2 regions of the Pseudoalteromonas sp. ASV78 genome follow, and region 2 is predicted to be linked to the other one. Evidence: predicted binding sites of a transcription regulator. Region 2 holds the regulator's gene; the other holds the start of a gene.
The links. The regulator sigma-54, encoded in region 2, starts transcription at its own class of promoters, with help from an activator protein. The targets are predictions, from matches to a motif close to GTTGGCACGNNNNTNGNNT.
Positions count from the first base shown of each region.

Region 1: a site for sigma-54 is predicted at 1,850-1,868, ahead of ACMVDV_RS21875 (amidase family protein). Genes of this name have one in related genera too.

Region 1 is NZ_JBLOPA010000002.1:902,811-906,206, forward strand. Features, by position in the region: gene ACMVDV_RS21860 (ankyrin repeat domain-containing protein) at 1-348, shown strand, start outside; gene ACMVDV_RS21865 (TetR/AcrR family transcriptional regulator) at 548-1,201, shown strand; gene ACMVDV_RS21870 (putative 4-hydroxy-4-methyl-2-oxoglutarate aldolase) at 1,205-1,687, shown strand; gene ACMVDV_RS21875 (amidase family protein) at 2,040-3,230, shown strand; gene ACMVDV_RS21880 (gamma-glutamyltransferase family protein) at 3,245-3,396, shown strand, end outside.
Region 2 is NZ_JBLOPA010000001.1:3,552,217-3,555,612, forward strand. Features, by position in the region: gene rapZ (RNase adapter RapZ) at 1-70, opposite strand, end outside; gene ptsN (PTS IIA-like nitrogen regulatory protein PtsN) at 254-706, opposite strand; gene hpf (ribosome hibernation promoting factor) at 711-998, opposite strand; gene ACMVDV_RS16150 (RNA polymerase factor sigma-54) at 1,027-2,523, opposite strand; gene lptB (LPS export ABC transporter ATP-binding protein) at 2,590-3,315, opposite strand; gene lptA (lipopolysaccharide transport periplasmic protein LptA) at 3,312-3,396, opposite strand, start outside.

The DNA of each region.
Region 1 (3,396 bases), on a different contig from region 2:
CGCACTGACGATCAAGAAGTAATCAAGCAATTCGTATCTGCCGGTATCCCTATCGACAGCTCTAACGACAAAGGTTACACAGCGTTAATGATTGCCACCTACCACGGTAATAATAACACGGTGAATTCGCTATTAAATTTGGGCGCAAACGCGTGTCTAGAAGACAAGCGCGGTAACACAGCACTCATGGCGGCTATTTTTAGAGGTGAGTTTAGCATTGCCAAAACCTTAGTAAGCCTTGATTGCGATACTGCACATAGCAACAAAGCAGGGCAAACAGCTGAGCAATTTGCACAAACTTTTGGTCAACAAAAGGTACTTGATTTACTCGCACAGGTTAAAAAATGATAACTGTTCTTAAAAAGTGATGCGCCCTTTGTATAAGGGCCGTATTACTTTTTATAACTTCAATAACTCTGTTGAAAATCTTTAACACTTCCCCCTGAGCAACTAATTTCAATAAACTAAAAAATCAGCCAACTCAGTAATTGACCTTTCGGTCAATAAAGCTACAATCAATCAACAGCTTAAACATATACACTCAATAATGACCACACAAATAAAGCCAAATAAAAAAGAAGTCACGCGAGAAAGAAACCAAAAGCTCATTTTAAATGCTGCCGAACAATTGTTTTCTCAGCTTGGCTATGAAGGTGCCAGCATGAGTATGATTGCTACAGCAGCGCAAGTGCCCAAAGCCAATATTTTATATTACTTTAAAAGCAAAGATGGCCTTTATGAAGCTGTCATAGATCGCATCATTGCCCACTGGAACTTAGGCCTCGATAATGTAACGGCTAATGATGACCCCGCAACTGTGCTTTATAACTACATAAAAAGCAAAGTTATACTGGCAATCAACGAGCCTCTTCAGTCGCGCTTATTTGCCAGTGAAATACTGCGCGGCGCGCCCTATTTGCAAAACTATTTTAGAACCAACACTCGCCCTTGGGTTAAGCAAAAGGTTGATGTGTTTCAGGCATGGATGGACGCAAAAAAAATAGACGCTATCGGCCCATACCATTTGCTATTTACTATCTGGGCAACCACCCAGTATTACGCTGACTTTCAAAGTGAAGTGTTATTGGTCATGAACAAACTAGAATATGACGAGACAGATGTGGCACACATTACGCAATCAATTGCCCACATTATTTTAAAAGGCATTGGTCTTAAAGTACCAGAGCAAAGTAAGGCATAAACCATGAATAACTTTACTACCCCTGATCTTTACGACGATCACCGCAACAATGTACAAGTCGCTGACAGTGGCTTACGCCATTTTGGTAAAAAGACCACATTCTGTGGCCAAGCAGTAACAGTTACCTGCCCCGAAGACAACTCATACGCCGCTAATATTCTTCACGAAAATGGCCAAGGAAAAGTCTTGGTGATCGACGGTTTCGCCAGTAAACGGTTTGCCTTTATAGGCGACATAATGGCAGAGCGTGCTTTAAAAAATGGTTGGGAAGGTATCGTTATAAATGGCTGTTGTCGCGATATAGAAATACTCGCGACCATGGAACTACCCGTTATGGCGCTAGGCTCTACCCCTCGCAGTACACTAAAACGAGACTTTGGTGACAAAAATCAAGCCATTACCATGTTAAGTACAACAATCAATCCTAGTGATTGGCTTTATGCTGATGTAAACGGTTTAATAATTAGTAAAGTACCGTTATTTTAAACATTTCATTTCAAAAAATATTTATAAGCAAAACCAAATTAGTGCATAGTTGCACCAAGTTGGTTTGTTTTCATGGCTAATTCTGCGCTCACTAAAACCGTTAATTATTAAAAAATTGGCTTTCACCCCAACAAAGCTGACCGAATGGACAGCTTTTGTTTTTTTGGCATCTCTCTTGCTTAGCTTTTAATCAACAATATAAACAAACCGATTAAAAAGCGAACTTAGCTCTGTTAAATAAAATAATAACGTTAGCAGTAAGCAAAAAATAATAAAACATCGCCTTTTTGATCACCCCCTAAATCTGGCCGAATAACCATTTGGTCAGATTTATTTCATAACGAGTGGTGAAATGAGTACCAAACAAAATAATAAACATAACGGTATCTTTTGCGACCATGGCCCTAAAGCATGGCAAACACATAGCCAAGGGCGACTAAAAAACCAACGTCTGGTTGTAAAAGATGTATTTGCAATAAAAGGCGAGCTTAATAGTGCAGGAAACCCAAGTTGGTTTAATACAGCAACCCCTGCAAAACACACTGCAAGCGCAGTTACAAAACTTATGGATGCAGGCTGTAACTTTATAAGTTTTACCCATACTGATGAACTAGCCTATAGCTTAGAGGGCAATAACATCCATTATGGAGCAGCGCAAAATCCCAAGCTTTTAGGTCATGCTTGTGGTGGCTCTAGTATGGGCTCAGCCGCGGCTGTGGCCGCAAACTTAGCAGATATAGGCTTAGGTACTGATACTGGCGGTTCGATTAGAATACCAGCGAGTTATTGTGGCTTATTTGGGATTAGACCCAGTCATGATGTAATTGCAAAAGACGCGCTAATACCGCTGGCCCCTGAGTTCGACACAATAGGCTGGTTTACACAAGATGCTGAGCTATTAAGTGAGGTTGGCGATACCCTATTACCACAACAAGCTATTCAGCCTGTAACTACATTAGTTATTTGTGAGCCATTGTTTGAGCTTGTTGAGCCCAGTTTGCAAGCACCACTCAATCAGCTATTAGCAAGGGCAAAACCACACTTTAGCCAGCATAAAGATTTTGTATTACCAACTAAAACTTTGTTAAGCGAGCTGGCCGACACCTTTAGAATATTACAAGGGCGTGCTATTGCAAAAACCCACCGAGACTGGCTTGAGCAATCAGAGCAAACGCTTCAGTTTGCGCCAGCTATTGCTGCGCGTTTTAACATGGCGCTCGCTTTAACGGCAAAAGAAGAACAAGAAGCAAGACAAATACAAACTCAGTGGCAAACTATAATTGCTAAAAACTTAAATTCAAACGCCTGTTTGTTTTTGCCATCAAGCCCCACAACCGCACCTAAATTAGGCGCCGACACCAGCGCTTTACGTATGCAAATAATGACGTTAACGGCAATTGCAGGCTTGAGCCGATCGGCACAAGTGCATTTGCCATTGGCCAATTTAGAGAATGGTCACCCTTATGGATTTTCATTAATGATGAGCCATGGTAACGATAAAAGTTTACTTGCCTGCGTTAAATATTTAGCCGCACAATTTTAACAGGACCCACTTGCATGAGCACACACAATATTGCATTCACCGCGCCGCATTTTGCCGCTACAGAGGCTGGCACATTAATTTTAAAACAAGGCGGTACAGCAACCGAAGCAATGGTAGCCGCGGCCGCCGCAATTAGCGTTGTTTACCCCCATATGAATTCGATTGG
Region 2 (3,396 bases):
GATCTTCGACTACGCGCAGGGCAACAGATTTACCTGAGCCAGAGCGGCCACTGATGATGATTAACTCCATGTAAATTCTCCTTCATTTAATACCAATTTTATTAAAAACATGATCATTCTAGCTTGTTAAATAACTCACTAACTTTGTCAGAAATTATTTATATAGCGCAACTATATGTCATAATTTCCGCCTTGTTATAGCGCTATTTTCCTGTCGCAATAATAGATCAGTAATGCAATGCAATTGGTATGACTACGACTGCTCAACAATAACGTGATACAAATCTTGGTCCGTTTTTGCGCTACGTAATTGTTTGCAAAAATCTTTGTCGTTAAGTTTATCAGCAATTGTGGCTAACGTCTTCAAATGAAGTTGGCTATCACCATCTGGTACGATGAGGGCGATAAATAGATCCACTGGACGATTATCAATCGCATCAAAATCAATTGGTGATTCACTCACTAAAATTATCGCTAGTGGGTTTTCAATACCCGCCATACGACCATGAGGAATCGCAATACCACGGCCAATGCCTGTACTACCTAGTTTTTCTCTAGCGAGTAATGCATCGAGGATTTCTTGTTGCGATAGCTGGGGAAGTTGTTCATGAGCCAATTGGCTGATAAATTCAATGATCCGTTTTTTGCTATTAAAAAGGACCGCAGCTTTGCTGCAGTCCTGGCAAATAAGTGAGCTTAATTTCATAGTATTAGTGTCGAGCGTGTTTCTCTTTGTGTTTGATTACTTGACGGTCAAGTTTGTCGATTAGTCCGTCAATGGCTGCGTACATGTCTTGGTGCTCAGTTGAGGCAAATAGTTCAGCGCCACTGACATGTATTGTGGCTTCTGCTTTTTGGCTTAGCTTTTCTACGTCAAGAATAACATGGACATTGTTGATGTGATCAAAATGCCTCTCAAGCTTCGCAAACTTATTGTTTACATAGTCTCTTAATGAATCAGTAATTTCTACGTGACGACCAGTTAAATTTAGTTGCATAAGCATTTTCCTTTTTTGATTTTACGCCTTAAATCAAACTCTTTCTTTGATTTGACGGTGGAATAGCCAGTGACTCGCGGTATTTTGCAATAGTCCGTCTAGCTACTTTGATACCTTGCTCTGCCAATATATCTGCAATTTTACTATCACTCAATGGTTTCGCTGAGTTTTCTGCGCTAATCAGTTTTCTGATCAATGCTCGAATCGCGGTAGATGAGCATTCGCCGCCATTCTCAGTGCTTACATGGCTTGAGAAAAAATACTTTAACTCAAAAATACCACGCGGAGTATGCATGTATTTTTGGGTTGTTACCCGAGAAATTGTCGACTCATGCATTTCAACCATTTCAGCAACGTCATTTAGCACCATAGGTCGCATGGCTTCAGGGCCATGTTCAAAGAACCCTTGCTGCTGTTTAACAATGCAGTTAGTTACTTTGAGTAATGTATCATTGCGACTTTCTAGGCTTTTTATAAACCACTTAGCTTCTTGCAGATGCGAACGAATAAATTGGCTGTCAGTGCTCGATTTTACTGAGCGTGACATGGCCGCATATTGGCTGTTCACTCTAATTTTTGGCATGCTGTCTGGATTAAGCTCAACCACCCAGCGGCCTTTAATTTTTTTCACTGATACGTCAGGAATAACGTATTCTGACTCTTCCCGTACTATGGTATCCGCAGGCTTTGGATTGAGACTGTGGATCAGTGTCATGACTTCTTTTAGTTCTTCTTCCTTAAGCTTAGTCTTTTTCATCAAAGTGCGATAGTCGCGACTAGCTAATAAATCGATATGATCCGTTAAAATCATTTTTGTCTCGCTAATCCAAGGCGTTGCGGGATCAAATTGATTTAATTGAATACATAAACATTCTTGTAAACTGCGTGCGGCAATGCCAACTGGGTCAAATAACTGAATGCGCTTTAACACTGCTTGCACTTCGTCAAGTTCGATTTCTTCTTCGCTGTTGCCTTGATTTAAACTCTCTACAAGGTCTTCACAGCTGAGGGTTAAAATACCTGAGTCGTCAACGGCTTCAACAATCGCAATGGCTATTGCTTCATCGGTTGGACTAAACGGAGTCAGTTGTAGCTGCCACATTAAATACTCATGCAAGGTCTCTGTTGAGGCGCCTTGATAAATAGATTCATCTTCAGGCATTGGGCCTGATGAGCTGTTTGGCGCTGCACTCATGTATTCATCCCAAGTGACGTCCATGGCCATTTCGTCACTGAGTGTTTCTTTACTTAACGCTTCACTGCTTTCTTGTTCGTATTCACTAGGCTTGTCGTCCGCTGAGGCACTGACAGTTAAGTCATCGTTATCTTGTTTTTGTTCGTTTTTGCCAGCCGTATCTTCTGAATATTCATGTTCTTCTAGTTCTAACAACGGATTGCTATCTAGCGCTTCTTGAATTTCTTGCTGGAGATCCAATGTACTGAGCTGCAATAAGCGAATCGCTTGCTGCAGTTGCGGTGTCATTGTAAGTTGCTGGCCCATGCGCAGCTGGAGTGATTGCCTCATGTATCTCTAACAATCCTTTTATTATTGTCATTGTTAAGTTTAGCAGATGCTTAGCTAAGTGTGGCTTTATAGCCTAAATTGCTCACCTAGGTAAACATCGCGAACTGTTTGGTCGGCGAGTACATGCTCAGGTGTGCCTGAAGCAATTAACTCGCCATGAGAAACTATGTAGGCTTTTTCGCAAACATCAAGGGTTTCTCGTACATTGTGGTCGGTAATAAGTACGCCAATACCACGGTTTTTAAGGTGTTCAATAATCTTCTTTATATCTAACACTGAAATTGGATCAACGCCAGCAAAAGGCTCGTCTAGCAAGATAAATTTTGGATTTGCAGCTAAAGCGCGCGCAATTTCAACGCGTCGGCGTTCACCGCCTGATAGCGCCATACCTTGGCTGTCGCGAATATGTTGAATGCTAAACTCATCAAGTAAGCTGTCGAGGGCTTCTTCTCTGGCTTGCTTTTTTAGCTCTTTGCGGGTTTCTAAAATCGCCATAAGATTTTGATATACAGTCAACTTACGAAATATTGATGACTCCTGAGGCAAGTAACCAATTCCTAAGCGGGCGCGGCTATGCATTGGCAGTAGGGTAATGTCATTATCATCAATACTGATTTTGCCTTTGTCGCTAGGCACTAAGCCTACAATCATATAAAAGGTGGTGGTTTTACCTGCGCCATTTGGGCCAAGTAAACCAACAATGCTGCCAGCGGTTACTTCTAAACCAACACTTTTGACAACTTGGCGACCTTTGTAGCTTTTCGCTAAAAATTCAGCTTTTAATGTACTCATGGTTGGCCTTTAGATTTGATTTTTTTACTGTCTACTGGCACGAGTATAGTGTGTACGCGATCGTCTGAGCTTGCGCCTTTT